One region of the Bradyrhizobium elkanii USDA 76 genome, then DNA from elsewhere that is predicted to be linked to it. Evidence: predicted binding sites of a transcription regulator. Region 1 holds the regulator's gene; the other holds the start of a gene.
What was found. The regulator HrcA, encoded in region 1, represses chaperone genes, less so after heat shock. The targets are predictions, from matches to a motif close to GTTAGCACTCNCNNNNNGNGAGTGCTAAC.

Region 2: JEY66_RS37100 (co-chaperone GroES) is a predicted target of HrcA. The motif match lies at 1,711-1,739, and genes of this name have one in related genera.

Annotation. Positions count from the first base shown of each region.
Region 1 is NZ_CP066356.1:37,981-42,779, reverse strand. It holds gene JEY66_RS00230 (AraC family transcriptional regulator) at 1-586, shown strand, start outside; gene JEY66_RS00225 (VOC family protein) at 655-1,080, shown strand; gene grpE (nucleotide exchange factor GrpE) at 1,129-1,734, opposite strand; gene hrcA (heat-inducible transcriptional repressor HrcA) at 1,900-2,988, opposite strand; gene rph (ribonuclease PH) at 3,159-3,872, shown strand; gene rdgB (RdgB/HAM1 family non-canonical purine NTP pyrophosphatase) at 3,884-4,519, shown strand; gene hemW (radical SAM family heme chaperone HemW) at 4,506-4,799, shown strand, end outside.
Region 2 is NZ_CP066356.1:7,836,213-7,841,011, forward strand. It holds gene JEY66_RS37085 (protein phosphatase CheZ) at 1-224, shown strand, start outside; gene JEY66_RS37090 (hypothetical protein) at 476-739, shown strand; gene JEY66_RS37095 (hypothetical protein) at 997-1,515, opposite strand; gene JEY66_RS37100 (co-chaperone GroES) at 1,833-2,129, shown strand; gene groL (chaperonin GroEL) at 2,311-3,957, shown strand; gene JEY66_RS37110 (hypothetical protein) at 4,051-4,341, shown strand; gene JEY66_RS37115 (antibiotic biosynthesis monooxygenase family protein) at 4,373-4,741, opposite strand.

The sequences.
Region 1 (4,799 bases):
CGGCCGCGCCGCCTGCGTACAGGTCGATTTCACCCCGCTCGGCGCCTACAGCTTCTTCGGCGGCGCCGTGACCGACCTGGTCGGGCGCATGGTCGATATCGACGATGTGCTGGGCCATGATGGCCGTCGTCTGCGCGAGCAGCTCGGCGCCGTGACGTGCTGGCAGCGCCGCTTCGACCTGCTCGAGGCGTTCGTGCTGCGCCGCGCCGGCCGCATGCCATCTCCCGAAGTCGCGTTCGCCTATCGAAAGCTGGCGCGTTCGGCCGGCGCTATCAGCATCACGGCACTGGCCGACGAGATCGGCTGGAGCCGCAAGCATCTGGCCAGCCGGTTTCGGTCCGAGCTCGGCCTCGCCCCCAAATCGCTGGCGCGCATGATGCGGTTTCACCGGGCGAGCCAGCTGGCACAAAGCCAAGCCGCGCTTGGCTGGGCGGGGATCGCGGTGGAAAGCGGCTATGCCGACCAGGCCCATCTCGCCCGCGAGTTCGTCGAATTCGCAGGCGAACCGCCAACCGCCTGGGCGCGCCGCCAGGCGCTGACCGACCGCCGGCTGGTTCACGCCGGCGATGGGCTGGCGGACTGGTAACAAACCTTCAAGCCGACGCCGCGCTGCCTCGTGCAGGATGGCGCCGTCAGCCAAGGAGGTGAGCGACCATGACGCACGACATCGAACCGCCCCGCATCTACCCGACCCTGCGCTGCAAGGACGCCGAGGCGATGACCAATTGGCTTACGACGGTGCTTGGGTTCACCGAACACGTCGTCTACCGCGATGGCGGCGTGATCCATCACGCCGAGCTCGCCTATGGTTCCTCGATGCTGATGCTGGGCCAGGGCCGTGACGATGCATATGGCAGGCTGGTCGGCGACCTCGACAACCGCCGCACGGACTCGATCTATATCGCCGTCGACGATCCCGACGCGCTGCACGCGAAGGTCAAGGCTGTCGGCGCAAAGATCGAGATGGAGCTGCGCGACACCGACTATGGCAGCCGCGACTTCGCCTGCCGCGATCCGGAAGGAAATCTCTGGAGCTTCGGCACCTATTGGCCGAAGGCACACGAAAAGCCGCGACCGTGAGCCCGCGCAATCCGCGAGCTCACAAACGGGCAGCCGGGAGCGGACAGATCAGGCGGTGATGTCGGCGCTCGGGGCGGCCTTGGCGCCGCCCTTCGAGACGCCGACCAGGGCCGGACGCAGGATGCGCTCGCCGATCATGTAGCCGGCCTGCACGACCTGCACCACGGTGCCCGACGGCACCGACGGATCAGGCACCTCGAACATCGCCTGCTGGAAGTTCGGATCGAACTTCTCGCCGATCGGGTCGAACTTCTTGACGCCGTTCTTCTCCAGCGCGTTGAGCAGCGAACGTTCGGTCAGCTCGACGCCTTCGATCAGCGCCTTCAGGCCGGGATCGGCGGCTTCCTTGGTCTCGGCCGGCACCGCATCGAGCGCACGCTGCAGGTTGTCGGCGATGTCGAGCACGTCGCGGGCAAAGCCGGTGATGCCGTAGGTCTTGGCGTCGGCGACCTCGCGGCGGGTGCGCTGACGGAGATTCTCCATCTCGGCCAGCGTGCGCAGCGTCCGGTCGCGCGCCTCGGCGAGTTCCTTGGTCAGCGCCTCTGCCGATCCGGCCTCGGGCTCGTCAGGCATGATGTAGGGCTTCGAGACCACGGGCTCACCCGTCGGCGCCGAATTCTCGGTGTTGTCATTGGCCCGGTTCGGATCGGTCATGGCTTGCCTTCTCGAAAACTCGCGTCGGTTCAAATCTTGGGGATTGCTTGCCGGGATATCGTGCTTTGGGCGGCGAAAATCAAGCGCAACATACCGGTCTCGGGAACTGGGATCTCCGGCCTGGGTGAAGAAAACCCGTCAAATGAAAGCGAAATCGCCCTCCGGTCAGCCGCCCAGCATCTTGCTGACGATGCGCGCGGCATAATCGACGGTCGGGATCACCCGCGCATAGTTCAGCCGCGTCGGTCCGATCACACCGAGGACGCCCACGATCCGGCCCTGGGCGTCGCCGTAGGGCGCGATGATGGTCGAGGAACCCGACAGTGAGAACAGCTTGTTCTCCGAGCCGATGAAGATCCGCACACCCTCGCCGCGTTCGGCGCGGCCGAGCAGATCGATCACGCCGCGCTTGGTTTCGAGATCGTCGAACAGCGACTTGATGCGCTCGAGATCGTCGAGCGCATGCAGGTCCTCGAGCAGATTGGCGTGACCGCGCACGATCAGCTGACGGTCCTCGTTCTCGCCGCCGGACCAGCTCGCGATGCCCGCCGCGACCACTTTTTGCGTGAGCTGATCGAGCTCGGCGCGGTTTTGCGTCAATGCCGTCTCGAGCTCGAGCCGCGCTTCAGCCAGCGTCCGGCCGCGGATCCGCGCATTGAGGAAGTTGGTCGCCTCGGTGAGGGCCGAGGATGGAACACCCGGCGGCAGCGCCAGCACGCGGTTTTCGACCTGGCCGTCTTCGCCGACCAGCACGACCAGCGCCTTCTCCGGCTCCAGCCGCACGAACTCGATGTGCTTCAGCCGCGCATTCGACTTTTGCGTCAGCACCACCGCCGCGGCACGGGTCAGCCCCGACAGCCGCGTCAAGGCTTCGCCGAGCGCGGCCTCGACGGATTGCGCGCGGCCGACGGCAGCAAGCTGGGTCTGGATCGATTGACGCTCGGCCTCGGTGAGGTCGCCGACCTGCATCAGCGCATCGACGAAGAAGCGCAGCCCGAGTTCGGTGGGTAACCGGCCGGCGGAGGTATGCGGCGCATAGATCAGGCCGAGCTGCTCGAGATCCGACATCACGTTGCGGACCGAGGCCGGCGACAGCGGTAATGCGATCAGGCGCGAGATGTTGCGCGAACCGACCGGCTCGCCGGTCGCGAGATAGCTTTCGACGATTTGACGAAAAATGTCGCGCGAACGCTCGTTGAGCTGGGCGAGCCCGGCATGCGGCGCAATCAGGCCAATCGGATCGTGGTGAGTCACACTCCAGTCCCTCACAATTACTGCATAATTTGTCGATCCGGGAGGCCGATGACAAGCATGCATTCGGTCCCCTCGTACCGGACCATACCGGGGCCGAAAACCCTTGCCGCTGCCCCTTCCCGCTCCTACAAGCACGGCCAGCCAATTTTCTCGGATTTCTGGAGGATTTCATGCGGCCAAGCCGCCGTGCACCCGATGAACTGCGTCCCGTGTCGCTGGAACGCGGCGTCGTCAAATATGCCGAGGGTTCCTGCATGGTGAAGTTCGGCGACACCCATGTGCTGGTGACCGCCACGCTGGAAGAGCGGTTGCCGCCGTGGCTGAAGGGCCAGGGCCGCGGCTGGGTCACCGCCGAATACGGCATGCTGCCGCGTGCCACCCTGGAACGCACCCGTCGCGAGGCCTCGGCCGGCAAACAGGGCGGCCGGACGGTCGAGATCCAGCGGCTGATCGGCCGCTCGCTGCGCGCGGCCGTCGATCTCGAGGCGCTCGGCGAGCGTCAGATCACGGTCGATTGCGACGTCATCCAGGCCGACGGCGGCACCCGCACCGCCTCGATCACCGGTGCCTGGGTGGCGCTGGCCGACTGCATCAACTGGATGAAGACCCGCAACATGCTGAAGACCAATGTGTTGCGCGACAACGTGGCGGCGATCTCCTGCGGCATCTACCAGGGCACGCCGGTGCTCGATCTCGACTATGCCGAGGATTCCGAGGCCGACACCGACGCCAATTTCGTCATGACCGGCGACGGCCGGATCATCGAGGTGCAGGGCACCGCCGAGAAGACGCCGTTCTCGGAAGGCGAGTTCCTGGCGCTGATGGCGCTGGCGCGCAAAGGTGTCGCGCGTCTGGTCGACTTGCAAAAGATCGCGGTGGCGTAGTCAGATTGGTCATGCATCGCCGAATCACCGGAAGGCTCGTCATCGCCACCCATAATCCCGGCAAGCTTGCCGAGATGCGGGAACTGCTGGCGCCGCACGGCGTGGAGGTGGTGTCGGCTGGCGAGCTTGACCTCACCGAGCCCGAGGAGACCGGCGACAGTTTTCGCGCCAACGCGGCGATCAAGGCGATCGCGGCGGCGAGGGCGACCGGGCTGCCCGCCTTCGCCGACGATTCCGGCATCGTGGTCAACGCGCTCGACGGCGCACCCGGGATCTACTCGGCGCGCTGGGCCGGCGAGGGCAAGGACTTCATGGCGGCGATGACGCGGATCGAGCGGCTGCTGCAGGAACGCGGCGCCACCGCACCGGACCGGCGCAAGGCACATTTCGTGTCGGCGTTGTGCGTGGCCTGGCCCGACGATCATCTCGAAGAGGTCGAGGCCCGCGTCGATGGAACCCTGGTCTGGCCGCCGCGCGGCACTGCCGGCTTTGGCTACGATCCGGCCTTCCTGCCCGACGGTTACACGCGGACCTTCGGCGAGATGACCAGCATCGAGAAGCACGGCCTGCCGCCGCTCGGGCTCGGCCTGTCGCATCGCGCCCGCGCCTTCGTGAAGCTCGCGGAGATCTGCCTTGAGCCACGCTGACCGAGAAGCCTTCGGCGTCTACGTGCACTGGCCGTTCTGCCTGTCGAAATGCCCGTATTGTGATTTCAACAGCCACGTGCGGCATGCGCCCGTCGACGAGGATCGTTTCGTGCGCGCATTCGCCCGCGAGATCGAGACGACGGCCGCGCGCGTTCCGGGGCGGCAGGTGTCCTCGATCTTCCTCGGCGGCGGCACGCCGTCGTTGATGCAGCCGCAGACCGTCGGTGCCGTGCTCGATGCGATCGGCAAGCACTGGCAGGTCTCGCGCGATGTCGAGGTC
Region 2 (4,799 bases), 1.3 Mb from region 1:
ACCTCACCGGCCAGCGCATCAGCAAGGTGATGCAGACCATGAAGTTCATCGAACAGCACATCAACGAGATGATGAACATCTGGGGCGGCGTGGACGCGATCAAGTCGCACGTCCCGGCGATCGTCGACACCCGCGAGGGCGATGCCCGCCTGCTCAACGGCCCGAAGCTCGACGGCGACGCCGGCCACGCCTCGCAGGACGACATCGACGCGATGTTCAACTGAGGTTTTTGGAATTGAGACGAAAGAACGCCGGCCTTCGGGCCGGCGTTCTTGTTTGAGCGAGCCCACCCAGTAGAGGTCACCAGACACAGCGCCATGCTCGTGCTGTCGTTGCGCCGACCTCACTCACAGACGTACGGCCGCGCGCGGGCGTTGATCTACGTCAATCCGATCCATGCCTTGCCGCTCATACCTTGGGCCGCGCCCGAAGCGGCGCACCATCTTTTGTCTCGCCCGCGATGAGGAGGATCACCATGCATCGGACGAACATTCTTTCGATCAAGTCCGTGACGGCTGCGGGAATTGCGACCAGCCTCATGTTGGGGTTTGCAGCTGTCGCTCTCACGCCAGCGCCGGCCAAGGCCGTGGTTTACTGCACGTATGTCGGTTACCCGCAGGGTTGCGTGGCGAGGGCGGGCGTCGTGCTCAGGCCTCGTCCGGTGGCGCGCGCCGCGGTCCGTCACAATGCGGGCGGCAATTTGAATGGCGGCGTCAATCGGGTTGGCGTGCGGCGGTAAGACAGTTGTTTGCGGGTCACCATTTTTAAACGGGAGACGACCTCGCGGCCGCCGTCCTGTCGAGGGCCGATGCTTCGCATCCGCTATGGCGCGCCGGATGAATGGGCGTCGCCGCACACGCGGATCGCGAGAGGATCACTCGCGAAGAGAGACCCCTCACCCGGATTGCATCTGGCGATGCAATCCGACCTCTCCCACAGGGGGAGAGGTTGCCGACTGTGCGGCGCTATGTCGGCAGATGGCTCGAAGTCCCGCCGTTACGCCCTCGGGGCGCAGCGGACGTAGACCATGTTGCCGTAGCGGACCCCGGCGTCCTTGTCGACGAAGCGGGTGATCATGACGCGGCCGTCGAACGAGACGATCTCGCGGTCCTGCTCGCCGGGCGTCGGTCCTGGCGGGCCGATATAGTTCTTGCCGCTCGGGGAACCCTTCAGCCGCAGTTCCTGCGGGGTGGCCTGGTCGGCCAGATGCATGATGACGCCGCCGTTCTGGCCGGCGCCGATCACGTAAGGCTGCTTGCACTGGCCGCGCGCGGCGGCCTCGGTGCGGGCGCGGTCGGCGGGATTCTGGAACGAGGCGAGACCCCAGCGGCCGACGATCTCGTCGGCGCGAATGCTTGCGGGCATTTCAGGGGCTACGCCCGGCTCGGCCGGCGCCGGCTCAGGGTTCGACGACAACGACGGCAGGCTCATGCTGCCACACGCCCCCAAGAGTGTCGTCAGCGCCGAAACAGCCGCGAACCGTGCGACCAATCGCGCGTTGAATGACCTGATCATATGCATCCCCCGACTATGTCCCGGCCGCACCCGTCCTGCAGCCAAGCGTAAAACTTAAGGCGGAGCAATGACGTCTGACAAAATTACGTCATCGCTACGATTTGGTTTCTGGTCCACCATCCTATATTGGCCTCACCAAGGCCTTAACCCGTTTGCTTGACAGAAACTGCGCCAAGCCATATTTCCCGGCCCACAATTAGCACTCTCGCACCACGATTGCTAAGAGCGCCGGGCGTCCTGCCCAGCGCCGACCGGCCGGCATCCAACGCCGGTCCCGATGAACCGGACCTGAAACCGAGCCTCCAAGAGGGAACGTCATGGCTAAATCCACCTTCCGCCCCCTGCACGACCGCGTCGTGGTCAAGCGTATCGATGCCGAGGAGAAGTCCAAGGGCGGCATCATCATTCCGGACTCGGCCAAGGAGAAGCCGTCCCAGGGCGAGATCGTCGCCGTCGGCCCGGGTGGCCGCGACGAGGCCGGCAAGCTGATCCCGATCGACCTCAAGGTCGGCGACCGCGTGCTGTTCGGCAAATGGTCGGGCACCGAGGTCAAGCTCGACAACCAGGAACTCCTGATCATGAAGGAGTCCGACATCATGGGCGTGCTGGCGTAACGCCTTGGACTCCGAGGGCCGCCGCGCCCTCCGCTGTCATGCCCGGGCAGAAGCGCGTCTTCGCGCTAGATGACCCGGGCATCCATCAATCTTCTGAAGCGGTGGATTGCCGGGTCAAACCCGGCAATGACGAGAAAAACGAGCGACAAGCAATCCACAGACATTCCAGGAGTTCAAATCAATGGCTGCCAAGGACGTAAAATTCGCCGGAGAGGCCCGCGACCGCATGCTGCGCGGTGTCGACGTGCTCGCCAACGCCGTGAAGGTGACGCTCGGCCCGAAGGGCCGCAACGTCGTCATCGAGAAGAGCTTCGGCGCTCCCCGCATCACCAAGGACGGCGTCACCGTCGCCAAGGAGATCGAGCTCGACGACAAGTTCGAGAACATGGGCGCGCAGATGCTGCGCGAGGTCGCTTCCAAGACCAACGACACCGCCGGTGACGGCACCACCACCGCGACCGTGCTGGCGCAGGCCATCGTCCGCGAGGGCGCCAAGTCGGTCGCCGCCGGCATGAACCCGATGGACCTGAAGCGCGGCATCGACACCGCGGTCGCGGCCGTGATCAAGGACATCGAGAAGCGGGCCAAGCCGGTCGCCTCCTCGTCCGAAGTCGCTCAGGTCGGCACCATCTCGGCCAATGGCGATGCCGCGATCGGCAAGATGATCGCGCAGGCGATGCAGAAGGTCGGCAACGAGGGCGTGATCACCGTCGAGGAGAACAAGTCGCTCGAGACCGAGGTCGATATCGTCGAGGGCATGAAGTTCGACCGTGGCTACCTCAGCCCCTACTTCATCACCAACGCCGAGAAGATGACCGCCGAGCTCGAGGATGCCTACATCCTGCTGCACGAGAAGAAGCTGTCCGGCCTGCAGTCCATGCTGCCGGTGCTGGAAGCCGTGGTGCAGTCGGGCCGTCCGCTCTTGATCCTCGCCGAGGACGTCGAGGGCGAGGCGCTGGCGACCCTGGTGGTCAACCGCCTGCGCGGCGGGCTCAAGGTCGCCGCCGTCAAGGCGCCGGGCTTCGGCGATCGCCGCAAGGCGATGCTGGAGGACATCGCGATCCTGACCGGCGGTCAGCTGATCTCCGACGACCTCGGCATGAAGCTCGAGAGCGTCACGATCAACATGCTCGGCCGCGCCGGCAAGATCGTGATCGACAAGGAGAACACCACGATCGTCAAGGGCGCCGGCAAGAAGAAGGACATCGACGCCCGCGTTGGCCAGATCAAGGCGCAGATCGAGGAGACCACCTCGGACTACGACCGTGAGAAGCTGCAGGAGCGTCTCGCCAAGCTCGCCGGCGGCGTTGCGGTGATCAAGGTCGGCGGCGCGACCGAGGTCGAGGTCAAGGAGAAGAAGGACCGTGTCGAGGACGCGCTGAACGCGACCCGCGCCGCGGTGCAGGAAGGTATCGTGCCGGGCGGCGGCGTCGCGCTGCTGCGCGCCAAGAAGGCGGTCGGCCGTCTCACCAACCCCAATGCCGACGTCCAGGCCGGCATCAACATCGTGCTCAAGGCGCTCGAAGCTCCGGTTCGCCAGATCTCGGAGAATGCCGGTGTCGAGGGCTCGATCGTGGTCGGCAAGATCCTCGAGAACAAGTCGGAGACCTTCGGCTTCGACGCCCAGACCGAGGACTATGTCGACATGGTCGACAAGGGCATCATCGACCCCGCCAAGGTGGTGCGCACCGCCTTGCAGGACGCCTCGTCGGTCGCCGGCCTCTTGGTGACCACCGAGGCGATGGTCGCCGAAGTGCCGAAGGATGCGGCGCCGGCGATGCCGGGCGGCGGCGGCATGGGTGGAATGGGCGGCATGGGCGGCTTCTGAGCCCGTCGCTCGATCCGTATCGCAATCGAAGGCCGCCTCCGGGCGGCCTTCTTTTTTGCCGTTTGATTACGATCGGGATGCAAGGATCATTTCATGTCCCGCGACGCCAAATCGCTGACGTCAACGCTCGCGCTGTTCTACGCGATCGGCGCGTTGCTCGCGGTCGGCGCCTATGCCCTGGACAGTATCGACGATCTTGCGATCGTTCTGACGTTCTGGCTCAGGCAAACGCTGACGTTCGTCGTCCTCGCCGCGGGCTATGGGCTCTATTACGTCATTTCCGGTTCTGCCGGCCATCGTCCAAAAGCGCCGCTGCGATTTCTGGACATATCGTTTCTGGCCGCTGCTGCCACACTCGGGGTTGGCATGCTGGTGCACAGCTGACCGATCCTTGACGCGACGGCCTGACAGTCCGTTACGCGACGCACACGCCCGGGATAGCCACCTTCTGGAACAGGTGCGGCGAGGCCACTGCCGAGGCCGGATAGGCCGAAAGCTTGGCCCTGAACTCAGGGTTCATGAAGGCGGCGCGGAAGGCGGCGGTGGATTCCCAGACCGCGTAGTTCAGATAGGCCGGGCTCTCGCCGATCGCGCGGTGCAGCTGGGTCGAGATGAAACCCGGCTGCCGCTTCATGATGGCGGCGTCGTCCTGCCAGGCCTTGAGAAACGCGTCCTCGTCGGCCGCATCGAGCGTGAAGAGGTTGACGAGCACGACGTTCGTGGCATCGACCGCGAGCTGGCGGTCGATCGGGAAAGCGGGGTCCAGGGGGCGCATCTGCGGCATGGTTGGCTCCGTTCGATATGGTGTTATGATGTCATTCCGTTATGATGGATACGTACAA